4 regions of the Pseudomonas chlororaphis subsp. chlororaphis genome follow, and region 3 is predicted to be linked to each of the others. Evidence: predicted binding sites of a transcription regulator. Region 3 holds the regulator's gene; each other region holds the start of a gene.
The links. Region 3 encodes sigma-54, which starts transcription at its own class of promoters, with help from an activator protein. Its sites were predicted from a motif close to ANTGGCATNNANNTTGCTNT; they were not measured.
Positions count from the first base shown of each region.

Region 1: C4K27_RS26475 (pilin) is a predicted target of sigma-54. The motif match lies at 3,247-3,266, and genes of this name have one in related genera.
Region 2: glnK (P-II family nitrogen regulator) is a predicted target of sigma-54. The motif match lies at 2,052-2,071, and genes of this name have one in related genera.
Region 4: C4K27_RS09640 (CmpA/NrtA family ABC transporter substrate-binding protein) is a predicted target of sigma-54. The motif match lies at 4,351-4,370, and genes of this name have one in related genera.

Region 1 is NZ_CP027712.1:5,834,215-5,841,475, reverse strand. It holds gene C4K27_RS26500 (hypothetical protein) at 1-38, shown strand, start outside; gene yacG (DNA gyrase inhibitor YacG) at 44-247, opposite strand; gene coaE (dephospho-CoA kinase) at 244-867, opposite strand; gene C4K27_RS26485 (prepilin peptidase) at 864-1,736, opposite strand; gene C4K27_RS26480 (type II secretion system F family protein) at 1,739-2,956, opposite strand; gene C4K27_RS26475 (pilin) at 3,320-3,736, shown strand; gene C4K27_RS26470 (BON domain-containing protein) at 4,023-4,379, shown strand; gene C4K27_RS26465 (DUF748 domain-containing protein) at 4,583-7,261, opposite strand, start outside.
Region 2 is NZ_CP027712.1:6,558,240-6,565,500, forward strand. It holds gene C4K27_RS29940 (ammonium transporter) at 135-1,472, opposite strand; gene glnK (P-II family nitrogen regulator) at 1,508-1,846, opposite strand; gene C4K27_RS29950 (accessory factor UbiK family protein) at 2,263-2,523, shown strand; gene C4K27_RS29955 (CDP-glycerol glycerophosphotransferase family protein) at 2,760-3,821, shown strand; gene C4K27_RS29960 (adenylyl-sulfate kinase) at 3,826-4,353, shown strand; gene C4K27_RS29965 (hypothetical protein) at 4,347-4,919, shown strand; gene C4K27_RS29970 (formyltransferase family protein) at 4,916-5,644, shown strand; gene C4K27_RS29975 (PEP/pyruvate-binding domain-containing protein) at 5,641-7,261, shown strand, end outside.
Region 3 is NZ_CP027712.1:1,046,370-1,053,630, reverse strand. It holds gene C4K27_RS04615 (KpsF/GutQ family sugar-phosphate isomerase) at 1-512, shown strand, start outside; gene C4K27_RS04610 (KdsC family phosphatase) at 512-1,036, shown strand; gene lptC (LPS export ABC transporter periplasmic protein LptC) at 1,045-1,617, shown strand; gene lptA (lipopolysaccharide transport periplasmic protein LptA) at 1,604-2,152, shown strand; gene lptB (LPS export ABC transporter ATP-binding protein) at 2,152-2,877, shown strand; gene C4K27_RS04590 (RNA polymerase factor sigma-54) at 3,060-4,553, shown strand; gene hpf (ribosome hibernation-promoting factor, HPF/YfiA family) at 4,633-4,938, shown strand; gene ptsN (PTS IIA-like nitrogen regulatory protein PtsN) at 4,951-5,415, shown strand; gene rapZ (RNase adapter RapZ) at 5,418-6,275, shown strand; gene C4K27_RS04570 (HPr family phosphocarrier protein) at 6,292-6,564, shown strand; gene C4K27_RS04565 (ZIP family metal transporter) at 6,596-7,261, opposite strand, start outside.
Region 4 is NZ_CP027712.1:2,105,518-2,112,778, reverse strand. It holds gene rlmKL (bifunctional 23S rRNA (guanine(2069)-N(7))-methyltransferase RlmK/23S rRNA (guanine(2445)-N(2))-methyltransferase RlmL) at 62-2,332, opposite strand; gene rmf (ribosome modulation factor) at 2,889-3,104, shown strand; gene C4K27_RS09645 (quinone-dependent dihydroorotate dehydrogenase) at 3,240-4,259, opposite strand; gene C4K27_RS09640 (CmpA/NrtA family ABC transporter substrate-binding protein) at 4,503-5,714, shown strand; gene C4K27_RS09635 (ANTAR domain-containing response regulator) at 5,730-6,305, shown strand; gene C4K27_RS09625 (nitrate/nitrite transporter) at 6,638-7,261, shown strand, end outside.

The sequences.
Region 1 (7,261 bases), 2.0 Mb from region 3:
TCGACGATACGCAGGATTACGCTTTCATGCGGCCTTGAGGCTTTTAGTGGGCGCGAGGCGGCAGATCGTCGGAAAACAGATCGTCCTCGGCATCCGGGCTGACCGGAATCTTGTGTTCTTCGGCAGCCCAAGCGCCGAGGTCGATCAGTTTGCAGCGGTCCGAGCAGAACGGACGGTTGACGTTGCTCGCGGTCCATTCCACGGGCGCACCGCAGGTTGGACATTCCACGGTCAGGGGTTGGCTCATGACTGGCCTCCACGCAAGGTAAGGTAAAAGTGATGCAGGCGTTCGACCTCGCTGTGCAGCCAGGCGAGGTCGCGGTCGTTGACCAGCACATCGTCGGCATGGCTCAGGCGGTCTTCGCGGGTCGCCTGGGCCTTGAGAATCGCCTGGATCTGCTGTTCGCTGATCCGGTCGCGTTGCAGGGTCCGCTCGATCTGCAGCTGTTGCGGCACATCGATCACCAGGATCCGCTGGGTCATCGCGTACTGCCCGGACTCGATCAACAGCGGTGACACCAGAATCGCGTAGGGCGACTCGGCACGGGCCAGGTGGGCGGCGATTTCATCGGCAATCAATGGATGCAGCAAGGCTTCCAGCCAGAGGCGTTGTTGCGGCACCTCGAAGATCAGCTTGCGCAGCGCGGCGCGGTCCAGTTGGCCATCGGCCTGCAGCACGCTGTCGCCGAAATGTTCGGCAATGCGGGCCAGGGCCGGGCGGCCGGGTTCCACCACCCAGCGGGCGGCGTGGTCGGCATCCACCACATGAATGCCCAGGTCGATGAAGTGCTGGGCCGCGGCACTTTTGCCACTGCCAATACCGCCGGTAAGGCCGAGGATCCAGGGTTTGAAAACAGGCTTGGTCATCTGAAACCGACAAACTGCAAATAGGAGTCGGTTATTTGACCACCCCAGAGCAAGGCAATCCAGCCGGCAATGGCCAGAAAGGGACCGAAAGGGATAGGCGTGGACATTTGCGCGCGGTTGCGGCGCAGCATGGCGATCCCGGCCAGGGCTCCGGTCAGTGAGGCCAGCAGCAGGGTCATCGGCAGAATCTGCCAACCGCCCCAGGCGCCGAACATGGCCAACAGCTTGAAATCGCCGTGCCCCATGCCTTCCTTGCCGGTCAGCAGCTTGAACAACCAGTACACCGACCACAGGCACAGGTAGCCGGCCACGGCGCCCCACAGCGCATCGTGGAGGCTGACGAACAGGTCGAAGCCATTGACGATCAAGCCCAGCCACAACAGGGGCAGCACCAGCACGTCGGGCAACAGTTGATGATCGGCATCGATCAGGCTCATCGCCAACAGGCCCCAGCTCAGGAACAGCATCAAGCCGGCCTGCCAGCCAAAGCCGAAATGCCAGGCCACGAACGCCGAGGCCAGGCCGCAGGTCAGCTCCACCAGCGGGTAGCGCCGGCCGATCGGGGCCTTGCACGCGGAGCAGCGTCCGCGCAGCAGCAGGTAGCTGAACAGCGGGATGTTTTCCCAGGGGCGGATCGGGTGCGCACAGTTCGGGCACTGGGAGTGCGGGAGCAACAGGTTGTAGGTCGGCCCGGCAGGCTCGTCGGGCAGCCCGAGGATGTCACGGGCCTGGGCGTGCCAGTCGCGTTCGAGCATCTTTGGCAGACGCCAGATCAGCACATTGAGAAAGCTGCCGACAATCAGGCCCAGGATCAGCACCGATGCTACGAAGACCAGCGGGTAGCTGGCCAGGACCTCAGTCAATGACATGTTCAGATCGCTGTGCCGAGTTGGAAGATGGGTAAGTACATGGCGACCACCAGGCCGCCGACGAGGGTGCCCAAAACTACCATGATCACGGGTTCCATGAGACTGCTCAGGGTGTCGACCAGGGTATCGACCTCTTCCTCATAATGGATCGCGACCTTTTCCAGCATGCCGTCCAGGGCCCCGGACTCTTCGCCGATGGCGGTCATCTGGATGGCCATGCCGGGAAAGATGCCGGATGCGCGCATGGAAAAATGCAACTGCATGCCGGTCGCCACGTCCTGCCTGATGCGGTTCACCGCTTGCTTGAACACCTGGTTGCCGGTGGCCCCGGCCACCGAGCCCAAGGCCTCCACCAGCGGCACTCCGGCGGCGAAAGTGGTGGACAAGGTGCGGGCGTAGCGGGCCACCGCGGACTTGTACATCAGTGGCGCTACCAACGGCAGTTTCAGCAGGCCCACGTCCAGCCAGTGGCGAAAGCGTGGTGAGCGCCGGCGGGCATGGCGCAGGCCGAACACACTGAGCAACAGCGCGCCCACCAGCAGCCACCACCAGTGCTGCACGAGTTCCGAGAGGGCGATGACCAGTTGCGTGAACACCGGCAATTGCGCGCCGAAGCCCTGGAACATCGACTGGAATTGCGGCACCACCTTGACCAGCAGGATCCCCGTCACCACCAGCGCCACGCAGATCACCGCCAGGGGATAAGTCATGGCCTTGCGGATCCGTGTCTTGAGGTTTTCGCTTTTTTCCTTGTAGGTCGCCACCCGCTCCAGTAGGGTTTCCAGGGCCCCGGCCTGTTCGCCGGCATCCACCAGGCTGCAGTACAGCTCGTCGAAGTACCGCGGCCTCTTGCGCAGCGCGCTGGTGAAGCTGCTGCCGGCGGCGATGTCCTGTTTCAGCTCGCCCATCAGTTTGCGCATGTTCGGGTTATCGAAGCCCTCGGCAATGATGTCGAACGATTGCAGCAGTGGTACGCCGGCCTTGATCAGGGTCGCCAGTTGCCGGGTGAACAGGCTGATGTCGCGGGCCTTGATCGGGGGCGTGCGCTGCAACAGCGAGTTGGACTTCTTCCTGACCCTGGCCGGGTTGATGCCTTGCTTGCGCAACTGGGCCCTGATCAGCGAGGGGGTATGGCCGCTCAATTCGCCGCGCAGTTTGCTGCCTTGCCTGTCGGTGCCTTCCCACAGGTAAACACTGACTTTTGCTGCTTTGACCGCCATGGTGTCGAGTCCCGGGTTGTGATGGATGTCCTCAGGGCCGGCAGTGCCCTGTGCGTTAGCGAGTGGACCGCTGCGCGGGGCGCGGCGTCCGGCTCATAGAGTTTGAATGGCCCGATACGTTCCTTGGATGGGGCGGGCAGTGAATGCAATCGATGATCGAATGACAGCGTAGCCCGTCACGACGACCGGCCCAGGGCACTTGGCTGACAAAAAGTGTCAGATAGTGCGACTTCTGGCGCTCACTGCCGCAGCTCCGCGCCGCTAAAGCCCCGTTCAGCCGGGGCGCAGGCGCTGGCACAGGCTGTGCTATGGCTGTGTGGTGAGTGCCCAGACCCCTGGATATCCCCTGCTTGGAGCAGATAGATGAAGTATCAGAAAGGTTTTACCTTGATCGAGCTGTTGGTCGTCGTGGCGATCATCGGCATCCTGGCCACCTTTGCCATGCCGCTGTATTCCAAATACCAGGCGCGGGCCAAGGTTACCGCGGCGTTGGCTGAAGCCTCGGCGCTGAAGGTCAACTTCGAGGACGTGCTGAACCAGGGCAGCGATCCGACCTTGGAGCTGGTGGGGGGCAAGGCGGCAACGTCGAACTGCACCATGACCGCTGCGGGTTCCGCCTCGACCGGAGCGGGAACAATCGGCTGCACCATCCTCAATGCACCGGCACCGGTGCTGAACAAGACCGTCACCCTGACCCGCACCACGGCCGATGGCTGGGTCTGCACCACCACCGTCCCCGCGGACTACTCCCCCAAAGGCTGCACCGCCAGCGGCAGCTGAGCCCGGTTCTCGCTTGCTCGGCGCGTGAAACGCCACGCGCCAGCGCGCCTTTGGGGAAAGTATCGAGAATTCAGGAAGTTAGCTCGTCTGGGAAGTGCAACTTGCATGCAGATTATTCGCCGGTCATGCATTTTGCATGACAGCGAGTGTTTGGATTATTTTTTAATTAATTGATATTTAAGGGTTTTATTGTTTTTCTGAACTTGGCATAACGCCTGCAATCTACTTAAGTAACCCTGCTGCCAGGACTTGGAGCAGGTTTTCCAGAAGAACAGGAGTTACTCGTATGAAGAAGTTCGCTATCGCTGCTGCAACTGCTACCGCTCTGACCCTGACCATGGCTAACGTCGCATTTGCCCAGACCACTCAAGCTACTCAGGCGCCAATGGTGCTCGCGGCGGGTGAAGTGACCAAGGCCAAGGAAGCCACTTCCGACACCTGGATCACCACCAAAGTCAAAGCGGATCTCGTAACTGAAAAAGGCATTCCTGGTACCGACATCAAGGTCGAAACCAACAAGGGTGTGGTTTCCCTGTCCTCCACCACTGCTCTGACCGCGGCGCAGAAAGAAACCGCAGTCAACATCGCCAAGAACATCAAAGGCGTGAAGGCAGTATCGGCTGACGGTTTGAAAACCGACTAAGCCTCAAGCTTCTTTCCTGGACAGGGAGAAGATGCGGTAGAGGATTCATCTACCGCTTCCTTGAAGGTTCATGCGAATGGCCACAGGGAAGTGGCTCCTTTGGTAAACAGAACAGGCCCCGGCACAGTGTGTCGGGGCCTGTTCTGTTTATGGCGGGGGGAAACCGCCGGGCCGACCCGTTTCCGGGGCGGCGGGGAGGGTGGTTATTCGGCGTCCAGGTGCATGGGGGTAATGACCCGACCATCGCTTTCGGCCTGGCCAAGGTTGGCATCGATGAAGTAGACCCGGTCGTCCGCCAGCTGGCCCTTGTCCACCAGGAAGTCCTTGATGCTGCTGGCCCGTTCCTGGCCCAACTGGCGCAACAGCACATCGCTACCACTCCAGAACTTGATCACGCCTTCACGCATTTTCGCGGTGCGCTCTTCCTTGCCCAGGTCCTTCCATTCGGCCGGTGGCTGGGTCTTGAGGCGTGTGCGATAGATGCCCTCCAGCAGCGGGGCTTTCTCTTTCTCCGGTACTTCCAGCAGCGACGCCTGGGCCGGCACCTTGTCGCCGCGACGCTGGAGCATCTTGTAGTAGTTGTACTGGTATTCCCGCTCCAGGCGTTGCTCGGCGATCAGCGGGCCATCGCTGCTCTGCGCGGCGGTGCCTTCGATCTCCAGGCGCAGGGCCGGACGTTCCTTGAGCGCATTGGACAGCTTGACCAGCGTTGCTTCCGATTCCGGGCTCAAGTCACTCGAGCCCGGGGCGAACGAGACACTGCCCAAGTCTTCCGAACCGCCACCCGCGACCAGCCCGCCAATCAGTTTGAACGGTGCCGCGGCAGCCTTGACGATCAGGTTGCGCAGGGTCTGCCAGACAATCGGCATGACGCTGAACTGCGGATTGTTCAGATCGCCGGTCACCGGCAGTTCGATGGAGATCTTGCCGTCGACATCCTTGAGCAAGGCGACCGCCAGTTTCAGTGGCAGGCTCACGGCATCCGGGCTGTCGACTTTTTCCCCCAGCTCCAGTTGTTCGACCACCACTTTGTTTTCGGCCTTGAGCTGGCCGTTGGTGATGACGTAGTGCAGGTCGAGGTTGAGCCGGCCCTTGCGGATGCGGTAGCCGGCGAACTTGCCGGAGTAGGGGGTCAGGTTGGTCAGTTCGACGCGTTTGAAGCTGGTGGCGATGTCCAGTGCGGCCATTGGATCGAAGGGGTTCACGCTGCCCTTGATGGTGACCGGCGCATAACGATCGACCTTGCCCTTGATATCGACGCTGGCCGGTTTTGCCTGGCGGCTGTCGATGGTGCCGATCTGGCCATTGAGTTGCTGGACGGCCGTGGCGAAGTTGGGGGTCAGGCTGAAGTCGGCGAAGTTGGCCGAACCGTCGTTGATGGCGATCTGGCCGATATGGATGCCGAGGGGTTTTTCCTTGGCGGCCGGCTTGGCTGCGCCTTTCGGCGCGCTGTCGGCCGGTTGCGGGATCAGCAGGTCATCGATGTTGGTGGTGCGGTCATCGTTGATCATGAAGCGCGCATAGGGCTGCATCAGGTTGACCTTGTTGATCGTCAGGCTGTCGCCGTGCTGATAGTTAAGGCCTTCGAGCACCAGTTGCTGCCATTTCACGAAATCGCGGGTTTTCAGGGTGTCCAGGGTGTGCAACTGGTCGACCTGGGCGCGGCCAGTCACGCTGAATGTCAGGGGATCGATGTTTTTCAGGTCCACTGCCAGGTCGCTGCCGAGCATGCCGCTGCGCAGCTCCAGGCGAATGAACGGGCTGATGTAGGACTGGGCGACCCGCAGGTCGATGTCCTTGGTCTGCACCGCCAGCTTGGCGGTCACCGGTTGCAGGTTGACCACGCCGTTGGCGAGGATCTTGCCCTGTTTGCCCACTCCGGTGTCGAGCTTGAGGTTGAAAGGCGACTGGTTGAGGCTGTCGAAGTTCTGCACGTCGACGTTCAGCGGGCCGACCTCCAGGGCCACGGCCGGCTTGGCCTGACGGTCCGCCAGGTGCACCTGGTAATTGCGCAGTTGCACGTCCTTGAGCAGCACCTGCCAGGGTTTGCTCGGCGCCGGAGCGGGAGCCGGCGGAGTATCGGCGGCGGCCGGAGCGGGCTTGGCAGCCGGTTTGGCCGGCTGGCTGGCGAACAGTTTCTGCCAGTCCAGTTGGCCATCGGCCTCCAGGGCGGCCCAGGTTTCCAGTTTCTGGCTGCGGATCTTGCCGACCACCACTTGCTGCTTGGCCAGGTCGACCGTGGTCTCACTGACGTCCAGGCGCTCCAGGCGGGCCAGTGGCCGACCGTCCGGGGCCTTGATGGCAAAAGGCGCGACGCTGATCGAGGCATCGCTGAGCAGCAGTTCGGTTTCCTTGGACAGGTTCAGCTTGTAGCGGGTGTTGAGGTTCAGCACGCCGTCTTCGAGGACCAGGGGCAGTGCGTCGCGGACATAGGGCCACCAGGCTTTCATCTGGCCGTCGGTGACTTTCAGGGTGCCTTCGGAGGCGATCGGAGTCAGGCTGAAATTGCCGCTCCAATCGATCTGACCGCCCGCGGGGCCCGCGGCGACCAGGGTCATGTCGGCACTGTCATCGGGCAGGGTGCTGAGGTTCTTCAGCTCGAGATCGAGTTTGTCGTAGAGGAAATCGATGGGCTCGCTGGGCCGCGCGTCCTGGAAGTGCACATAACCGCCCGCCAGCTTGATGCGCCCGATACGCAGCGGGAACGGCTTGGCTTCGGGGTCGTCCGGAGTCGGTTCGCTGGCGGGCAGGTTGAACAGGCCCAGCAGGTTGAGCTTGCCGTCCTTGGCGAACAGGATCTCGCTCTTGGGTTTGTCCAGCTCGATATCGGCCAGGTGCAGCGCGCGGGTCCAGAGGCTGTCCAGTTGCAGGTTGGCGTAGAG
Region 2 (7,261 bases), 1.3 Mb from region 3:
GTAAGTCATTGACCCGAAAAAAAAGCAGTCATCAAACTGGCTGACAAGCTCTGGAAAAAACCTTTCAGCTGTCTCTCAATGACAAAACGCAGACAAAAAAATGCCCGGCAAGCCGGGCATTTTTTCTAGCGAGATTACAGGTTGTAACCGCGCTCGTTGTGTTGCGCCAGGTCGAGGCCGACCGACTCTTCTTCCTCGGTGACACGCAGCCCGATGACCACATCCAGCACCTTGAGGATGATGAAGGTGACGATCGCGGTGTAGATCACCGTGAAGCCCACGCCTTTGCACTGGATCCACACTTGCGCGGCGATGTCGGTCACGGTGCCGAAGCCGCCCAGCGATGGCGCAGCGAACACGCCGGTGAGGATCGCGCCGAGGATACCGCCGATACCGTGCACGCCGAAGGCGTCCAGGGAGTCGTCGTAGCCCAGCTTGCGTTTCAGAGTGGTGGCGCAGAAGAAGCACACCACGCCCGCTGCCAGGCCGATCACCAGGGCGCCCATCGGGCCTACGGTGCCAGCGGCAGGCGTGATCGCCACCAGGCCGGCAACCACACCCGAGGCGATGCCCAGGGCGCTTGGCTTACCGTGGGTCAGCCATTCGGCGAACATCCAGCCCAGCGCTGCGGCGGCGGTGGCGATCTGGGTTACCAGCATCGCCATGCCGGCGGTGCCGTTGGCGGCGGCGGCGGAACCGGCGTTGAAACCGAACCAGCCGATCCACAGCATGGCCGCGCCCATCAGGGTGTAACCCAGGTTGTGCGGCGCCATCGGGGTGGTCGGGAAGCCTTTGCGCTTGCCCAGCACCAGGCAGGCCACCAGGCCGGCGATACCGGCGTTGATGTGCACCACGGTGCCGCCGGCGAAGTCCAGCACGCCCCAGTCCCACATCAGGCCGCCGTTGCCGGACCAGACCATGTGCGCGATCGGCGCGTAGACCAGGGTGAACCAGATGGCCATGAAGATCAGCATGGCGGAGAACTTCATCCGCTCGGCGAAGGCACCGACGATCAGCGCCGGGGTGATGATGGCGAAGGTCATCTGGAAGGTGATGAACACCGCCTCGGGGAACAGCGCCGCCGGGCCGGTCAGGCTCGCCGGGGTGACGCCGGCCAGGAAGGCCTTGCCCAGGCCGCCGACGAAGGAGTTGAAGTTGACGACGCCCTGCTCCATGCCGGTGGTGTCGAACGCAATGCTGTAGCCATAAATGACCCACAGGATGCTGATCAGACCGGTAATGGCGAAGCACTGCATCATCACGGAAAGAATGTTTTTCGAACGCACCATGCCGCCGTAGAACAGCGCCAGGCCGGGAATGGTCATGAACAGCACCAGGGCCGTCGAGGTCAGCATCCAGGCGGTGTCGCCGGAGTTGAGGACTGGGGCTGCCACTTCGTCCGCCGCCATGGCCAGGCCAGGCATTACGAGGGACAACAGGGCTCCTAGCCCTGCGATTTTACGCAGAGTCATATTGTTTTCTCCTGGGGCGTTGGGTTTGGGGCGGCTTAGATGGCGTCGGTATCGGTTTCGCCGGTACGGATGCGAATAGCCTGTTCCAGATTGACCACGAAGATCTTGCCGTCACCGATCTTGCCGGTGTTGGCGGCCTTGGTTATCGCCTCGATGACCCGATCAAGATCCTTGTCGTCGATGGCGACGTCGATCTTCACCTTGGGCAGGAAGTCGACTACGTACTCCGCGCCGCGATACAGCTCGGTGTGCCCCTTCTGCCGGCCGAAGCCTTTGACCTCAGTAACGGTAATGCCCTGCACGCCGATCTCGGACAGCGACTCGCGCACGTCGTCCAACTTGAACGGCTTGATGATGGCAGTGACTAGCTTCATGAAACTTTCTCCCGAATTGGTGGACTTGCCCCAGGAAAACAAACCCGACTCAAGTCTAAGCGCAGTGCCTGGCTTTGTAACGCATCGTCGGCCTTCCTCGACCAGACCGACGCCAGCTAACCGCTCCTGACGAAACACTTCCCCGCTCCGCCTGCCGCACTGCATTCGTCACAGCGACTGCATCAGTGCATGGGTCATCGGGGACTAAGCAGAAACCTTGCCATCTCGCGAAAACCCACTGATTTCAGTCCCTTGGCCGCCACGACAGAAACCACTTCGCCATCATCGCCACGGATACGCACAACAACGGTGCGCCACTGCCCGGCGCGATGCGCGAAAAGCGTGCATCCCCGCCTGCCGATTGACTATAGACAGTGCGTGATACACTGCCCGTCATTGTTTTCAGGACACTCCCCATGCTCGCGCCCAAAGACCTCCTCGATGCCCTGAGCGGCCATGCCGCCCGCCTGTTCAGCGGCGATACCCCACTGCCCCGCGCCGAAATCGAAAGCCAGTTCAAGGCCCTGCTGCAAAGCGGCTTCAGCAAGCTGGACCTGGTCAGCCGGGAAGAATTCGACAGCCAGATGGTCGTCCTGGCCCGCACCCGGGCCCGCCTGGAAAGCCTGGAGGCGAAGGTCGCCGAGCTGGAAGCCAAGCTCAACCCGAGCGAGCAATAACCACCTCGACCGCGCCCCTGCGCATAGGCTCGACCATGCAGTGCCTGCCGCCGGTCGAGCCGGACCCCGCCAGCAAAGATTTTCCGCTCTGCCCGTTCATTTCCCGCCCGCTTCGCCGATAACATATCCAGCGTTTGCGATCCTGGCCACCCTCGGGGCGAGCCATGCCCCACGACACCGCCAAGCAACGCCAACGCTTGCCTCGACGTATTCTTTGTTGTGCACCAGGTAGCCCTATGACCGCGCCAAAACCCTTCAGCCGCTTGGCCTTCTTCGTTCATACCGCCGAGATGCTCAATCACTATCAGGCGGTCTGGAGCCTGTTGGGGGCCGATGCTTTCGATGTGGTCCTGCACGGCACCCATGAAGAGCGCGCGCAAAGCCGCGAACTGATTGGCGGCCTGGGCTACAGCTGTCACGGCAGCCTGGATGTGATCAAGGCCAATCACCGCTATGACGTGGTGGTCTCCAACCACAGCATGTACGACCACGGCTCGCAGCCGATGATCAAGGCGCTGGGCCATCGCCAGGTGCGCTTCATGTACGCCCTGGGCAAGTACAAACACAACTTCTCCAGCTGGAACCGGCATTACGACCTGATCCTGTGCTTCGGCCCCTGGCAGGCCGAGCGCCTGCGCGAATGCTGCGATGCCGTAACCTTCCAGATGGGCTACCCGCGCTACGACGCCTACTTCCGCGAAACCTCGCTGCAAGGCCAGCACCCGGCAGACTTGGGCCTGGACCCGACGAAAACGACCGTGCTGTGGCTGCCGACCTGGATGGAGCTGTCGTCGATCAGCCGCTTCGCCGACGCCATGGCCGGGTTGTGCGATCGCTACAACGTCATCGTGAAGACCCACCCGCTGTCGGTCGAGGCCGATCCCGAGGCGCTGAAACTGCTCGAGCAATACCCGTTCACCGCGGTAATTACCCGCGTCTACGACAACCTCAGCCTGTTCCGTTGCGCCGACTATGTGGTTTCGGACTACGGCGGAACCGCGTTCGGCGCCCTGTACCTGGACAAGAACCTGCTGCTGTTGAACGTACCGGACGCCGAGCAGGACGCGCTGACCGGCGAGGAATCGCCCGATGTGCTGCTGCGCAACGACATCGTCAACCTCGACCCCGAGGCGCGCTGGCAACTGGCCGACCTGCTGGGGGACGAGAGCCTCTGGCAACGGCAGGCCGCGGTCCGTCAGCGCCTGCGTCGCCATTACTTCGCCCCCAGCTATGGTTTCTCGGCGGAGCTGGCGGTACTGGCGCTGCGCAACATCGAAAACATACTCAAGCAGGGGTGAAAGCATGGTGATCTGGCTGGTCGGCATGTCGGGCGCGGGCAAAACCACGATTGGCCGGGCCCTGTATGCCAGCCTGAAAGCGCAACGGCCGCAGACCGTATTCGTCGACGGCGACGAGATTCGCGCGCTGTTCCGCCATGATCAGCAGGCGGACGCCTACAGCGTCGCCGGACGCCGGGTCAACGCCGAGCGGATCCAGGCCCTGTGCGGCTGGCTCGATAGCCAGGGCATCGATGTGGTCTGCTGCATCCTGTCGATGTTCCAGGACATCAGCGACGACAACCGCCAGCGTTTCTCCAGCTACCGTGAAGTGTTCGTCGATGTGCCGCTGAGCACCCTGATCAGCCGTGACAACAAGGGGCTTTACCAGTCCGCCCTGCGAGGCGAACAGAGCAACGTGGTGGGCGTGGACATCGAGTATCCACCGCCGCAACGCCCGGACCTGGTGCTGCATAACCGTCACGAGCCCGACGACATCCCGGGCTATGTGGAACGCATTCGCCAGCTCTGTGGGTATCCACCATCATGCTGAACTACGCCTACAGCGACGGGGACCTGCTGGAAACCCCGCAGACCTACCGCTACAGCAGCTTCCAGGGTGAAGCCTTCGTCGACGCCTGGCGCGCCTCGCGCCTGGCTGCATGCGCCCACCTGCCGGCGCCAGCCTTGCCTGCGCTATATCCACAAGGCCCGGCGCACGCCGGGGACAGCACGACGCTGCTGGGCTACCTGTGCCTGGAAATGCGCGCGGACGCTGGCGTCTCCGGCCCGCTGGCGACCTACTGGCTGCCGCGCCTGCTGAAGAAATTCGAAGTGAGCAAACGCCTGTATACCGGCTATGAAGCCACGGCTCCGCACCGTCCGCTGCCACACGGCAGCTATGGATCCGCACAGCCTTACCTGTTGCTGGCCGAGTGCATGCTGCACGGCTGGCAGGCGAGCGGCGCAGCCTACTACCTCAGCGGCCTGCTCAAGCTGACGGATACCCTGGTGTCGCAGCAGGGCCGCCTCGCCCCGGACCAGGGCGCCTACCTGGCCTGGCTGCTGACCCAGGAACAACAGCTGCTGGCCACAGTCGCCCGGGAGGCCGGCCTATGAGTCGCGCCCGCCTGCTGATCCTCTGCGCCCGCACCGCGCGCTCGGTCGCCTACCTGCAAGGCTTGGCGGCGGCCGGAATCGAACCTGAAGCGGTGATTGTCTACGGCCAGGGCGGCGGCCCGTTGCAAACCACCCGCGAGTTACAGGTGCAGCCACTGGCGGGGCTGTTCTGCCCGGACCTGAGCCAGGACCTCGACACCTGCCTGGCGGCCCTGGACTGGCCCCACGAGGTGTCCCCGGCCCAGGCTCTCGACGATCCGCAACTGCTCACACTCATCGCCCGCCAGGCGCCGGACCTGGTCGTCTACTCCGGCTACGGCGGGCAACTGGTGCCGGCGGCCCTGCTGAGTCACTACCCGGTGCTGCATATCCACTCAGGCTGGCTGCCGGACTATCGCGGCAGCACCACCCTGTACTACCAGATCATCGAGCAGCGTGAATGCGCCGCCAGCGCCCTGCTGCTCGACGAGCAGATCGACACCGGCCCGGTGCTGGCGCGCAAGGCCTATCCCCTGCCCCCGCCAGGCATGGATGTCGACTACCTGTATGACAATGCGATCCGCGCCGACCTGCTGGTGGAAGTCCTCGGCCACTGGCGACGCGAAGGCGAGCGAGCCCTGCGGCCCCTGCCGGCCGAAGCCGAAAAGCCGCCTTACTTCATCATTCACCCGTTGCTCAAACACCTGGCCCTGCTGGCGGTGGACAAGCACAAGGACGCGCCATGAACCGGACCGCCGAAAACATCGTTCGTTTCGGGACCAAGTCCGAAACCCTGGAGCGCCTGCAGCCGCGGGTCACCCGCTCGCAGATCCTGCCGCTGTATTTCTTCACCGCGCGGCAGTGGCTTGACGCCCCCGCGGACGTGCTGCTGAACATCGCCAGGATGGAGCATGGCGGTTGCGTGATCGTGCGCAGCAGCGCGCAGAACGAAGACAGCGTCAACAGCTCGATGGCCGGCCTGTTCACCAGTTGCCTGAACGTCAGCGCCACGGATCCACGGGCCCTAAACGCGGCCATCGAACAGGTGATCGCGTCCTTTGCCGAACACCGTTGCGAGGACAACCAGATCCTGATCCAGCCGATGCTGACCTCGATCCAGATGAGCGGCGTGGTGATGACCCACGACCTGGAGCATGGCGCCCCTTATTACGTGGTGAACTACGACGACGAGAGCGGCCTGACCGATACCATCACCGGCGGCCAGGGTATCCAGAAAACCGTGCTGGTCTACCGCGACACCGAGAGCGCCCAACTGCGCTCCCCGCGCTTGCAGGCAGTGATCGATGCCTGCCGGGAGCTGGAAACGCTTTGCGGTAATGTGCCGCTGGACATCGAGTTCGCCGTCGACCGCCACCAGCAGGTCTATGTCCTGCAGGTGCGGCGCATCACCCTGTGCAACACCTGGCACCCGGTCACCGAACGGCGGGTGGCGCGCCAGCTGGAGCACATCCAGCGCTTCCTGGCCAAACGCCTGGCGCCCCAGGCCGGCCTGTATGGCGGCAGCACCTTGCTGGGGGTGATGCCTGACTGGAATCCGGCGGAAATCATCGGCACCACCCCGCGCCCGCTGGCGGCCTCGCTGTATCGGCGCCTGGTGACGGATTCGACCTGGCGCGAAGCCCGCGCCCTGATGGGTTACCACCACCCGCGACACCAGGCCCTGATGGTGATGCTCGGCCATCATCCGTATATCGACGTGCGTTGCAGCTTCAACTCATTCCTGCCGGCGGGCCTGGAACCGGGGTTGTGCACTCGCCTGGTCAACGCCTGGCTGCAGCGCCTGCAGGCCCATCCGCAATGGCACGACAAGGTCGAGTTCGAAGTCGTCCAGACCTGCCTGGACTTCACCTTCGACGCCGACTTCGCCGAGCGTTATGGCGACAGTCTCAGCGCCGTCGAACAACGGGCCTATCGCACGGCCCTCGACCAACTGACGCTGCGGGCGCTGAGCGGTGAGGGAGCCGGCGCGCTGCCGCCCTTGCTCGATCGGGTACGCGCCCACGAGCGCCAGCAGCAAAGCCGGCGCCTCGACGTCCTGCCAGCCGACCTCGACAGCATCCACCGCCTGCTGCTGGACTGTCGCGAGCAAGGCACGCTGCCGTTCGCCATGCTCGCCCGGCACGCGTTCATCGCCGAAACCCTGCTGCGCTCGGCCTGCCGCCGGGGCGCCCTGAGCAACGAGCGCCTGCTGGCCTGGAAGCAGTCGATCCACACCGTCACCACCGAATTGACGCGCGAATACGCCCAGGTCTGCGCCGATACCCATACCCTGCCGGCGTTCGTCGCCAAGTTCGGCCATCTGCGCCCCGGCACCTACGACATCACCTCACTGCGCTACGACG
Region 3 (7,261 bases):
CGACCTCCTCGACCACCGCCGCCCTGGTCATGGGCGACGCCCTGGCCGTGGCGCTGCTGGAAGCCCGCGGCTTTACCGCCGAAGACTTCGCCTTCTCCCATCCGGGCGGCGCGCTGGGCCGGCGCCTGCTGCTGAAAGTCGAGAACGTCATGCATGCCGGCGAGCAACTGCCGCAGGTCCAGCGTGGCACGCTGCTCAAGGACGCCTTGATGGAAATGACCCGCAAGGGCCTGGGCATGACCGTCATTGTCGAGGCCGACGGGCGTCTGGCGGGGGTCTTCACCGATGGCGACCTGCGCCGCACCCTGGACCGCACCATCGACATCCACCACACCACTATCGATGAAGTCATGACCGTTCACGGCAAGACCGCCCGCGCCGAAATGCTCGCGGCCGAAGCCCTGAAGATCATGGAGGACAATCGAATCAACGCACTGGTCGTGGTGGACAAGGACGATCGCCCGATCGGCGCCTTCAACCTGTCCGACCTGCTGCGCGCGGGAGTCATGTAATGAGCACGGATCTGCTGCAACGCGGCAAGAACATCAAGCTGGCGGTATTCGACGTCGACGGCGTACTGACCGACGGTCGCCTGTACTTCCTCGAAGACGGCAGCGAATTCAAGACCTTCAACACCCTCGACGGCCAGGGCATCAAGATGCTGATGGCCACCGGCGTGCAGACGGCGATCATCAGCGGCCGCAAGACGCCGGTGGTCGAGCGTCGGGCGAAAAACCTGGGGATTCCCCACCTGTTTCAGGGTCGCGAAGACAAACTGGTGGTGCTGGACGGGCTTCTTGCCCAACTGGGCCTAAGCTATGAGCAGGTCGCCTACCTGGGCGACGACCTACCCGATCTGCCGGTGATCCGCAGGGTCGGCCTGGGCATGGCTGTCGCCAATGCCGCCAGTTTTGTCCGAGAACACGCCCATGGCGTCACCCAGGCCCGTGGCGGCGAAGGCGCCGCCCGCGAGTTCTGCGAGTTGATCCTGCGCGCCCAAGGCAGCCTTGAAGCGGCCCACGCCGCCTACTTATAGAGCCTCCCATGCTGAGCAAAAAGATTCGCAACATACTGATCTTCGGCATCATCACCGTGCTGTTCCTGGCGGTGGGGTACTGGAACATCAGCCCGGAACGCTTCCTCGACAAGCCGGTCGCGCAGGTCGACGAAAGCGCCATTGACTACTACGCCATCAACGCCCGTAGCGTGCAGTACCTCCCCGACGGCAAACTGCAGTACGAAATGACTTCCGACAAGGTCGAGCACCTCAAGGCCACCGAGGTGACCCTGCTGACCAAGCCGGACCTGCAGATGTATCGCGGCACCACCTTCCCATGGCATGTCCAGAGCGAGCGCGGCGAAGTCAACCCGGACGGCACCGAGGTCGAGTTGATCGATTCGGTACGGGTTTCGCGCACCGACGAGAAAAATCGCAACCTGCTGATCACCACGACCCGCATGACAGTATTCCCGCAGAAGCAATATGCGCAGACCGATCAAGACGTTAGAATCGACGGCGCCGGCGGCGTGACGACTGGCAAGGGAATGAAAGCGTATTTGAAAGACGGCAGGATGAACCTGCTATCGAACGTAAGAGGACAGTATGAGGCTCGTTAAAACCCTCCCTATTTTGCTCGGTCTGGGCGCAGCACTGGGAAGCGTGAGCGCCTGGGCTCTGCCGAACGATAGCCAGCAACCGATCCGCATCCAGGCCGACGACGCTCAACTGGACGACAAGAATGGCGTAGCCACCTACAGAGGCGACGTGATCATCACCCAGGGCTCGATGAAGGTCACCGGCAATACCGTGACCATCACCCGCACCCAGACCGGTGATATCGACGTGGTGACCTCGGTGGGCAACCTGGCCTACTTCGAGCAGATTCAAACCCAGGGCGACACCAAGCCGGTCCAGGGCTACGGTGTGACCATCCAGTACCACGCCGCGCAGAACCGCGTCGTACTGATCGACCGCGCCAAAGTCGTCGACAAGGACGGCAACATCACCCAGGGTGAGAAAATCGTCTACGACACCAACAAGAAGCTGGCCAGCGCCGGTCGCGCCACCGGCAGCAAGGTCACCGAGTCGCGCCCACGGATCGACATGGTCATCCAGCCGAAAAAGAAAACTGACGAGCAAAAGGCCCAGTAATGGCAACTCTGAAAGCTCAGCACCTGGCCAAGAGCTACAAGAGCCGCCAGGTCGTGCGTGACGTCAGCCTGTCCATCGACAGCGGCCAGATCGTCGGCCTGCTCGGCCCCAACGGCGCCGGCAAGACCACCTGCTTCTACATGATCGTCGGCCTGGTCCAGGCCGATCAGGGTCGCATCCTGATCGACGACCTAGATGTCAGCCACCAGCCAATGCACGGCCGCGCCCGCGCCGGGATCGGCTACCTGCCGCAGGAAGCCTCGATCTTCCGCAAGCTTTCGGTGGCCGACAACATCATGGCCATCCTCGAGACCCGCAAGGAGCTCGACAAGGCCGGCCGTCGCCAGGAGCTGGAAAGCCTGCTGCAGGAGTTCCACATCAACCACATTCGCGACAACCTGGGCATGAGCCTTTCCGGCGGTGAACGTCGCCGCGTGGAAATCGCTCGCGCCCTGGCCACCGCCCCCAAGTTCATCCTGCTCGACGAACCTTTCGCCGGCGTGGACCCGATCTCGGTAGGCGACATCAAGCAGATCATTCATCACCTGAAGGCCAAGGGTATCGGCGTGCTCATCACCGACCACAACGTCCGTGAAACCCTGGATATCTGCGAAACCGCCTACATCGTCAACGACGGTCAACTGATCGCCGAAGGCGACGCCGAAACCATCCTCGCCAACGAGCTGGTCAAGGAAGTTTACCTGGGCCATGAGTTCCGCCTGTAAGCCCTGAGGTGTTTGGCTGGTCGCCAGAGCGCCCGCCCCAATAAAACCCTGCTGTTTTTATTGTTACAGCGCTCTAGGCAAACACTTCAGTTTCAGGCATATAATTTGCTTATGTTTGGCGCTCACGCGCCCTGTAGTGGATGGCGCATGTGCGCCGGCGAATAAGGTGTTAAGCCCCTGCCATGAAACCATCGCTAGTCCTCAGAATGGGCCAGCAGCTGACGATGACACCGCAGCTGCAACAGGCCATCCGCCTGCTCCAATTGTCGACCCTGGACCTGCAACAGGAAATCCAGGAGGCCCTGGAGTCCAACCCGATGCTCGAGCGCCAGGAAGAAGGCGACGACTTCGATAACACCGATCCGCTGGCCGACAACGCCGAGCAGAAACCCAATACCGATATCCAGGAACCCTCCTACCAGGAAACCGCCCCGACGGTGGACAACCTCGAGGACGGCGAATGGAACGAACGCATTCCCAACGACCTGCCGGTCGACACCGCCTGGGAAGACGTCTACCAGACCAGCGCCAGCAGCCTGCCCAGCAACGATGACGACGAGTGGGATTTCACCACCCGCACCTCGGCCGGCGAAAGCCTGCAGAGCCATCTGCTCTGGCAGTTGAACCTGGCGCCCATGTCCGACACCGATCGCCTGATCGCCGTGACCCTGATCGACTGCATCAACAATCAGGGCTATCTGGACGAAACCCTCGAGGAAATTCTCGAAGCCTTCGATCCGGAACTGGACATCGAACTCGACGAAATCGAGGCTGTCCTGCATCGTATCCAGCAATTCGAGCCCGCCGGCATCGGTGCCCGCAACCTGGGTGAATGCCTGCTGCTGCAACTGCGCCAGCTGCCTGCCAAGACCCCTTGGCTGACTGAAGCCAAGCGCCTGGTCAGCGACTTCATCGACCTGCTCGGCAGCCGCGACTACAGCCAGCTGATGCGGCGCATGAAGCTCAAGGAAGACGAACTGCGCCAAGTCATCGAACTGGTACAGAGCCTCAACCCACGGCCGGGCTCGCAAATCGAGTCCACCGAAGCCGAATACGTGGTCCCCGACGTCATAGTGCGCAAGGACAACGAACGCTGGCTGGTGGAGCTGAACCAGGAGTCCGTGCCGCGCCTGCGCGTCAACCCACAGTACGCCGGCTTCGTGCGGCGCGCCGACACCAGCGCCGACAACACCTTCATGCGCAACCAGCTGCAGGAAGCCCGCTGGTTTATCAAGAGCCTGCAGAGCCGTAACGAAACCCTGATGAAAGTCGCCACCCAGATCGTCGAGCATCAGCGCGGCTTCCTCGAGTACGGCGATGAGGCGATGAAACCGTTGGTCCTGCATGACATCGCCGAAGCAGTCGGCATGCACGAGTCGACGATTTCACGGGTGACCACGCAAAAATTCATGCATACCCCACGGGGCATTTATGAACTGAAATACTTTTTCTCCAGCCACGTAAGTACCTCCGAAGGCGGTGAATGCTCGTCCACGGCGATCCGCGCGATCATCAAAAAACTGGTCGCCGCGGAAAATCAGAAAAAGCCGTTGAGTGACAGCAAGATCGCTGGTTTACTGGAGGCACAAGGCATTCAGGTAGCCCGTCGTACCGTCGCCAAGTACCGTGAATCCCTGGGGATCGCGCCTTCCAGCGAACGGAAGCGGTTGATGTAGCCGCCGGGCTCGCCACAGCGTTCCAGTGGCAGGTCAATCGACCTGCCGCTTTATGCACTGGCAACGAAGGAGAAGCTGTATGCAAGTCAACATCAGTGGACACCAACTGGAAGTGACCGAACCTCTGCGCGCTTACATCGGCGAAAAACTCGACCGACTTGAGCGGCACTTTGACAAGATTACCAATGTGCAGGTAACGCTGGCCGTCGAAAAACTGAAGCAGAAAATCGAGGCCACGCTGCACATCCATGGTGGGGAAGTCGTCGCCAATGCAGAACATGACGACATGTATGCCGCAATCGACTTGCTCACGGACAAGCTTGACCGCCAACTGAAAAAGCATAAGGAAAAGCAACTCCACCTTCTCCAAGGCACGGGTCGCTAACACTCCCCTCCCATGATCCGACTTGAAAGCATCCTGACCCCCGGCCGTTCCCTGGTGAACGTGCCGGGCGGCAGTAAAAAACGCGCCCTCGAACAAATTGCCAACCTGATCAGCCGCGAAGTGCCCGATCTGGAGATGCAAGATGTCTTCGAAAGCCTGATTGCCCGTGAAAAGCTGGGCTCTACCGGTTTTGGCAACGGCATTGCCATCCCACACTGCCGCCTCAAAGGCTGTGAGTCGCCCATCAGTGCCCTGATGCACCTGGACGCTCCCATCGATTTCGACGCCATCGACGGCGCACCGGTCGACCTGCTGTTCGTACTGCTGGTCCCGGAAGCCGCCACCGATGCGCACCTGGAACTGCTCCGGCAGATTGCCAGCATGCTGGACCGCAAAGAAGTGCGCGACAAGCTGCGCAGCGCCACCAGCAACGAAGCCTTGTACAAGGTTGTCCTGGACGAACAGAACGGTCAGTAATCATGCGCTTGATCATCGTCAGCGGCCGGTCCGGCTCAGGTAAAAGCACCGCCCTCGATGTACTCGAGGACAATGGTTATTACTGCATCGACAACCTGCCGGCCGGGCTGTTGCCCGAACTGGCCGAGCGGGCGCTGATCCATACCGAACTGACACAGCCACTGGTCGCCGTGTCGATCGACGCCCGCAACCTGCCAAGCCACCTGTCGCGCTTTCCCGAACTGCTCGAGGAAGTCCGCAGCCGGCATATCCAGTGCGATGTGGTGTACCTGGACGCTGACGAAGAAACCCTGCTCAAGCGCTTTTCCGAAACCCGCCGCCGCCACCCCTTGAGCAGCAACAATCGCTCGCTGGCCGAGGCGATCCAGGACGAAAGCCACCTGCTGGGACCGATCGCCGACCTGGCCGATCTCAAGGTCAACACCACCAACCTGAACCTGTATCAACTGCGCGATACCATCAAGTTGCGCCTGTTGAACCAACCGGAGCCGGGCACCGCCTTTCTGGTGGAGTCTTTCGGATTCAAGCGTGGCATGCCGGTCGATGCCGACCTGGTGTTCGATGTGCGCTGCCTGCCCAACCCGTACTGGAAACCCGAGTTGCGCGCCCAGTCCGGGCTCGACCAGCCGGTTGCCGAATACCTGGCCGCCCAGCCGGACGTCGAGGAAATGTTCCAGGACATCTCCAGCTACCTGCTGAAATGGTTGCCCCGTTTCGCCGCCAGCAACCGCGCCTACGTCACTATTGCCATTGGCTGCACGGGCGGCCACCATCGCTCGGTCTACCTGACCGAACGCTTGGGCCAAGTCCTGCAAAAGTCCCTGAAGAACGTCCAGGTTCGCCACCGCGACCTTAGCTGAAAGGATCTACCCCGCGATGCCTGCTCTGGAAATTGAAATCATCAACAAACTGGGCCTGCATGCCCGTGCCTCAGCAAAGTTCGTCGGCGTGGCCGGTCAGTTTCCTTGCCAGATCCGCGCAGGGAGAACGCCGGAATCGATGGTCGACGGCAAAAGCATCATGGCAATGATGATGCTGGCCGCCGGCAAGGGCACCAGGATTCATCTGAAGACCGAAGGCGAACAGGAGCAGGAGGCGCTGGAAGCGCTGGTGGCACTGATCAACAACTTCTTCGACGAAGGCGAGTAAGGTCGGCAAGGCAAGCCTGCCGCAAAGGCACTCAAGCGAGCGCCGTATCCATGACCATCATCAGGCAAAAGCCGACACACAAGCCCAGGCTGGCCAGCTTCTCATGACCGTTGCGTCGTGATTCGGGAATCACTTCGTGGGTCACCACCAGCAGCATCGCCCCCGCCGCCAACGCCAACCCGAGCGGCAATAGCATCTCGGCCAGGCTCACCAGCCACGCACAAAGCAACGCGAACACCGGCTCCACCAGGCCTGAAGCGGCGCCGATCAGGAATGCCTTGCCCCTGGACATGCCGGCGCCAGCCAGCACCAAAGCAATCACCAGCCCTTCCGGCACATCCTGCAAGGCGATGCCCATGGCCAGGCTGTCCGCCTCCGGCATGCCTCCACCCGCGGAAACACCTACGGCCATTCCTTCGGGAATGTTGTGGGCGATGATGGCAAACACAAACAGCCAGATTCGCGGCGGGATGACCGGATGCTCAAGGGTGCCCACCAGTTTCTCCGGGTTGCCCCCCGAGACTTTGCGGTCCACCAGAAACAACCCCAAGGCACCGAGCATGATGCCGAAGCTGATCAGACCACTCGACGCCCAGGGCGACAGTCCGAGCTTTTCCGCCGCGGCGATCCCGGGCACGATCAACGAAAAGGCCGTAGCCGCCAGCATCACCCCGGCGCCGAATCCCAACAGGGTGTC
Region 4 (7,261 bases), 1.1 Mb from region 3:
GCCACTAATTTGGCTAGAGCAAAGAGCCTTGAAAATCAAGGCTCTGTGGATCCAATCAACCTCAGCGGGCGGTGATTTTCCAGGCCCGGTGGATCTTGCCGTTACGGGCGAAATCCGGGTCGATGGTCTTGGCGGTGATCTCCTCGACGGCATAACGTGCCGCCAGGTTTTCCTCGAGCTGGAACTTGCGGAAGTTGTTGGAGAAATACAGCACGCCACCGCTGGCCAACCGGGCCATGGCCAGGTCGAGCAGTTGCACGTGGTCACGCTGCACGTCGAACACCCCTTCCATGCGCTTGGAGTTGGAGAAGGTCGGCGGGTCGATGAAGATCAGGTCGAACTCATCGCGGCAAGTCTCCAGCCAGGCCATGACATCGCCCTGCTCCAGACGGTTCTTGTCGGAGAAACCGTTGAGCGACAGGTTGCGGCGCGCCCAGTCCAGGTAGGTTTTCGACAGGTCGACGCTGGTGGTGCTGCGCGCGCCGCCCTTGGCCGCGTGCACACTGGCGGTGGCGGTGTAGCAGAACAGGTTGAGGAATCGCTTGCCGGCAGCTTCTTTCTGGATCCGCAGGCGCATCGGCCGGTGGTCGAGGAACAGCCCGGTGTCGAGATAGTCGGTGAGGTTGACCAGCAGCTTCACGCCACCTTCGCTGACCTCGGTGAACTTGCCCTGGGCGCTCTGGCGTTCGTACTGCTTGGTGCCGCTCTGGCGTTCGCGGCGCTTGATCACCACCCGGCTCTTGTCGACGTTCAACGCTTGCGGAATGGCCGCCAGGGCATCGAACAGACGGGCCTGGGCCTTTTCCGGGTCGATGGATTTCGGTGCGGCGTATTCCTGCACGTGCACCCAGTCGTGGTACAGGTCGATGGCCAGGGAGTATTCCGGCATGTCGGCATCGTAGACGCGATAGCACTCGACGCCTTCACGCTTGGCCCACTTGCCCAGCAACTTGAGGTTCTTCTGCAGGCGGTTGGCGAACATCTGCCCGCCCTCGCTCAGGCGCGCCTGCTCGACCACGGGGGCTGGCGCCGGCGCCGGTTTGATCGGGTTGCCGTTCTTGTTGTACTGGCGCTCCTGCGGAACCAGCGGCGCCTTGTCGGCCTCGGCCTGTTCGCGTTCGATCTGCCGTTGTTCCGGGGTACGCCGCTCGCCAGTGACGAACTGGTCTGGCTGCACCTTGATCAACAGCAGCTTGCACGGCAAGGCGCCGTTCCAGAACGAATACTGCTTGTGGCTGCGGATGCCCATGCGCTTGCCCAGGTCCGGCGCGCCGGTGAATACCGCCGCTTCCCAGCCCAGGCAGGCCTGACGCAGGCGCTCGCCGAGGTTCTGGTAGAGATACAGCAGGCTGGCTTCGTCACCCAGGCGCTCGCCGTAGGGCGGGTTGCTGATCACCAGGCCTTTCTGGTTCTGGTCCGGGCGCGGCTCGAAGGTCGCCACTTCGCCCTGGTAGATCTTGATCCACTCACTGAGGCCGGCGCGCTCGACGTTGTTGCGCCCTGGCTGGATCAGCCGCGGGTCGGCTTCGTAACCGCGAATCCACAGCGGCGGCTTGGCCAGGCCGGCCTGGGCCCGCGCCTGGGCCTCTTCATGCAGCTTGCGCCACAGGGCCGGGACGTGACCGAGCCAGGCAGTGAAACCCCATTGCTCGCGCTTGAGGTTGGGGGCGATGTCGGCGGCGATCATCGCTGCTTCCACCAGGAAGGTCCCCACGCCGCACATCGGGTCGGCCAGGGCGCCACCATTGGCCGCGATACGCGGCCAGCCGGAACGGATCAGGATCGCCGCCGCGAGGTTTTCCTTCAGCGGTGCCGCGCCCTGCTGCAGGCGATAGCCGCGCTGGTGCAGGCTGTGGCCGGACAGGTCGAGGGAGAGGATGGCTTCGCCGCGATCCAGGCGCAGGTGAATGCGCAGGTCCGGGTTGAGCTTGTCGATGGAGGGACGCTCGCCGGTCGGCGTGCGCAGCCTGTCGACGATGGCGTCCTTGACCTTCAAGGCGCCGAAGTGAGTGTTGTCGATGCCCGAGCCGTGGCCGCTGAACTCCACCGCCAGGGTGCCGTCCGCCAGCATGTGGTCCTGCCAGTCGACGTCATGCACGCCGTGATAGAGGTCTTCGGCGTCCTTCATCGGGAAGCGCTTGAGCACCAGCAGTACCCGGTTGGCCAGGCGCGACCAGAGGCACAGGCGGTAGGCGGTCTCCATATCGGCCATGCCGCGCACGGCCGAGGTATGTTCGCGCGCGTCTTCAAGGCCAAGCCCGGCGGCTTCCTCGATGAGCAGGCCTTCAAGGCCTTTGGGACAGGTGAGGAAGAGTTCGTAGCGATCCGACATGGGAGTTCAGGGCCTTTAGCAATAAGTGAACGGACAACGCATCGTCCGCCCGGTTTTCAATCAAGCGCTTTTCTTGAAGAGCGCTCGCGTGGCACGAATCTGTGCCGTCCCGCCCCTGCTGTTCAGCTCGCCGCTAGCGGTGACCACTGGGGTCAAAAGAGCTTAGATGCCGGGGCAGATAATAAAGTCAGCGAAACAAAAGGTCATAACTCGACCTTTCATCGAATAATACCTGAGTGCAACGGAATGGAATTCTCACTAAAGCATTAAGCCCATCATCCAGTAAGAGGCTGATCAGAGCGAGGTTTGCCTGATCAACCCGATGTAAAGCCGGCCGTTCTTATGGCTTCAACATCATTATCGTTACGTCCTTATGACAAAACGATCATTCCATCGTTGTGACGCATTGGTTAGAAATCAACTCAGGTTGGCGCCGCAATGACGCCAACGCCACGCTCGCGACGCCGGCAGCGAGCACCAACGGCAGAAGCATTCTGCCCGGCCTCAAACGAGGCCGACGGGACATAAGACAGTCAACAAGTGAGGGAAACACCCTATGAGAAGACTTAAGCGTGATCCGTTGGAAAGAGCATTTTTGCGCGGATATCAGTATGGCGTTCATGGCAAGTCCCGTGAGCTTTGCCCCTTTACTCTACCGTCGGTACGCCAAGCCTGGATCAATGGCTGGCGCGAAGGACGCGGCGACAACTGGGACGGTATGACCGGCACTGCGGGAATCCACAGACTCAACGAACTTCACGCCGTCGGCTAAAACAGGGCACACATTCCGACACCAAAATCTGAATACGTAACGACTTAACCACGCACGTCCCATCCGGACGGCGGGCTGCGGCCCAGGGGCTCCTTTAAGGAGCCCTTTTTATTGGCCGCGCAAAAGCCGCTGTCCTCAGCGCAACGCGGCGATCGCGTCCACCGACTCGCGAATCAGCGCCGGGCCCTTGTAGATGAAGCCCGAATACAACTGCACCAGGCTGGCGCCGGCAGCGATCTTTTCCGCCGCATGCTTGCCTTCGGTGATACCGCCCACCGCAATGATCGGCAAACGCCCGGCCAGCTCGCCCGCCAGCACCTTCACGGTGTGGGTGCTCTTGTCGCGCACCGGCGCACCGGACAGGCCGCCCGCCTCGTCGCCATGCTCCATGCCTTCGACGCCGACGCGGCTCAGGGTGGTGTTGGTGGCGATGACCGCGTCCATCCCGGTCTCGATCAGCGCTTGCGCCACTTCGGCGGTTTCTTCGTCGGTCATGTCCGGGGCGATCTTGATCGCCAGCGGTACCCGCTTGCCATGCTGCACCGCCAACTCCTGCTGACGCTGGCTGAGGGCGCCGAGCAGCTGCTTGAGCGACTCGCCGAACTGCAGGCTGCGCAGGCCCGGGGTGTTGGGCGAACTGACGTTGACCGTCACGTAGCTGGCGTGGGCATACACCTTGTCCAGGCAGATCAGGTAGTCATCCACCGCGCGCTCGACCGGAGTATCGAAGTTCTTGCCAATGTTGATCCCCAGCACGCCCTTGTACTTGGCCGCTGCCACCCGGGCCAGCAGGTAATCGACGCCCAGGTTGTTGAAGCCCATGCGGTTGATGATCGCTTCGGCTTCCGGCAGGCGGAAGATCCGCGGCTTGGGGTTGCCCGGCTGCGGACGCGGAGTGATGGTGCCGATTTCGACGAAGCCGAAACCCAATTGGGCGAAGCCGTCGATGGCCGCGCCGTTCTTGTCCAGGCCGGCCGCGAGGCCGACCGGGTTCGGGAAGTCCAGGCCCATGACCTTCACCGGCATCTGCGCCGGCGCCTTGCACAGCAAGCCATTGAGGCCCAAACGCCCGCCCGCGCCGATCAGGTCCAGGGACAGATCGTGGGAGGTTTCCGGGGAGAGTTTGAACAACAGCTGGCGGGCCAGGGTATACATGGGCGGGCTTGACTCGGTGGCGGCGAAATGAGGCGGCGATTATAGCCGGGCATGGGGGCCGCAGGCGAGGCACGCGGCGAAATCAGCGGTGAATGGCATATGCCTTGCACCACAACCTGCATCAGCACCCAGGCCAATGGCGGCGTGGGTCGAAAGACAAAGGCGTCGTTACCCCGCCGGCTCTGCCTGGCGCGCGGGTGCGACGTTTTTTTATGGACGCTTTTTTATGGAGGGCTCCACCCCATGAACGAACTCCCCGTCAGCCCGCTGGCCTGGGTCAACGGCAGCGATGCCCCGGAAAAGACCGCGATCAACCTCGGCTTCATGGCCTTGAGCGACTGCGCCTCGGTGGTGGTCGCCGCCACCCAGGGCTTCGCCCAGCCTTACGGCCTGACCCTGAACCTCAAGCGCCAGGCATCCTGGGCCAACCTGCGGGACAAACTGGTGAGCGGCGAGCTGGATGCCGCCCACAGCCTGTACGGCCTGATCTACGCCGTGCACCTGGGCATCGGCGGGGTCAACGCCAGCGACATGGCGGTGCTGATGGGCCTGAACCAGAACGGCCAGAGCATCAACCTCTCGCGAGAGCTGCAAGCCCTGAACGTGACCACTCCTGAAGCGCTTCACCGGCACGTGCACCAAAGCCGGGCAAGGCTGACCTTCGCCCAGACCTTCCCCACCGGCACCCACGCCATGTGGCTGTATTACTGGCTGGCCGCCCAGGGCATCCACCCGTTGCAGGACGTCGATAGCGTGGTGGTGCCGCCGCCGCAAATGGTCGCGCACCTGCAGGCCGGGCGCATCGACGGTTTCTGTGTAGGCGAACCCTGGAGCGCCAGCGCGGTGAGCCAGAACCTGGGCTTCACCCTGGCCACCAGCCAGGCGATCTGGCCCGACCACCCGGAAAAAGTCCTCGGCTGTACCCGCGCCTTCGTCGAGCAGTACCCGAACACCGCGCGGGCCCTGGTCATGGCGATCCTCGAGGCCAGCCGCTTCATCGAGCAGAGCCGCGAGAACCGCCAGAGCACCGCGCAACTGCTGAGCGCCCGCGAGTACCTCGATGCGCCGCTGGACTGCATCGAGCCGCGCCTGCTCGGCGAATATGCCGACGGCCTCGGCCACCGCTGGCAGGACCTGCACGCGCTACGCTTTCATAATGAAGGCGCGGTCAACCTGCCGTATCTGTCCGACGGCATGTGGTTCATGACCCAGTTCCGCCGCTGGGGCCTGCTGCGCGAAGACCCGGATTACCTGGGCATCGCGCGCCAGGTGCAGCAACTCGAGCTCTATCGTGAAGCCGCCACCGCCGTCGGCGTCGCGTCCTGGGGCCAGGACATGCGCAGCAGCCAGTTGATCGACGGCAAGCTATGGGACGGTTCGGACCCGGCCGCCTATGCCCGCAGCTTCCAGCTGCACGCCATGAGCGACAGCTCCCCTCTTCTCGCCAGCCGCTGACAGGAGCCCGAGACCATGTTGCGTATCCTGCTGATCAACGACACCGCCAAGAAGGTCGGTCGGCTCAAGGCGGCCCTGATGGAAGCCGGTTTCGAGGTGATCGACGAGTCGGGCCTGACCATCGACCTGCCGACGCGCGTCGAAACGGTGCGTCCGGACGTGATCCTGATCGATACCGAATCACCGAGCCGCGATGTGATGGAGCAAGTGGTGCTGGTCAGCCGCGACCAGCCACGGCCGATCGTGATGTTCACCGACGAGCACGACCCCGACGTGATGCGCCACGCCATCAAGTCCGGGGTCAGTGCCTACATAGTCGAAGGCATCCAGGCCCAGCGCCTGCAGCCCATTCTCGACGTGGCCATGGCCCGCTTCGAGAGCGACCAGGCCTTGCGTGCGCAGCTGCAGGCCCGCGACCAGCAACTGGCCGAGCGCAAGCGCATCGAGCTGGCCAAGGGCCTGTTGATGAAGATGAAAGACTGCAACGAAGAACAGGCCTACACCCTGATGCGCCGCCAGGCCATGAGCCGCCAGCAGAAGCTAATCCAGGTGGCCGAGCAGATCATCGCCATGAGCGAGTTGCTGGGCTGAAAGCTTGCGGTACCGGTGCGGGCCCCATCGCGGGCAAGCCTCGCTCCTACGGAGAAAACCGTGAGTTTCTGTAGGCGCGAGGCTTGCCCGCGATCCGGAACACCAGGACTGCAACTCTTGGCACAAATCTGGCTATGTAATCGATACAGGTAACCAACGGCGGTTGCCCCACCTACGACAAAGACGTCGCACACCCTTCTCGCCCCAGGCGAAACGGGTTGCGGCGTTTTTTCGTTTTGGCCCCACAGCCCGGGGCCGGTGGAGCGGCCGTAATGGCGCCCCACGCAAAAGCTCATGACTCCTTTCGAGACTCTTAACAGCTGAGGTGCGCGATGAATTCAAGCTTCTGGAAATCCGGCCACACCCCGACATTGTTCGCGGCCTTCCTCTACTTCGACCTGAGCTTCATGGTCTGGTATCTGCTCGGCCCGCTGGCCGTGCAGATCGCCGCCGACCTGCAACTGACCACCCAGCAGCGCGGGCTGATGGTGGCCACGCCGATCCTGGCCGGCGCCGTGCTGCGGTTCGCCATGGGCCTGCTGGCCGATCGCCTGTCCCCCAAGACCGCCGGGCTGATCGGCCAGGTGATTGTCATCGGCGCGCTGTTCTGCGCCTGGAAGCTGGGCATCCACAGCTATGAACAGGCCCTGCTGCTGGGGCTGTTCCTGGGCATGGCCGGCGCTTCGTTCGCCGTGGCCCTGCCGCTGGCCTCGCAATGGTATCCACCACAGCACCAGGGCAAGGCGATGGGCATCGCCGGGGCCGGCAACTCCGGCACGGTATTCGCGGCGCTGTTCGCGCCGTTGCTGGCCGGTGCCTTCGGCTGGAGCAACGTGTTCGGCTTCGCCCTGATCCCTCTGATCCTGACCCTGGTGCTGTTCGCCTGGCTGGCCAGGAACGCTCCGGAACGGCCCAAGGCCAAATCCATGGCCGACTACTTCAAGGCCCTCGGCGAC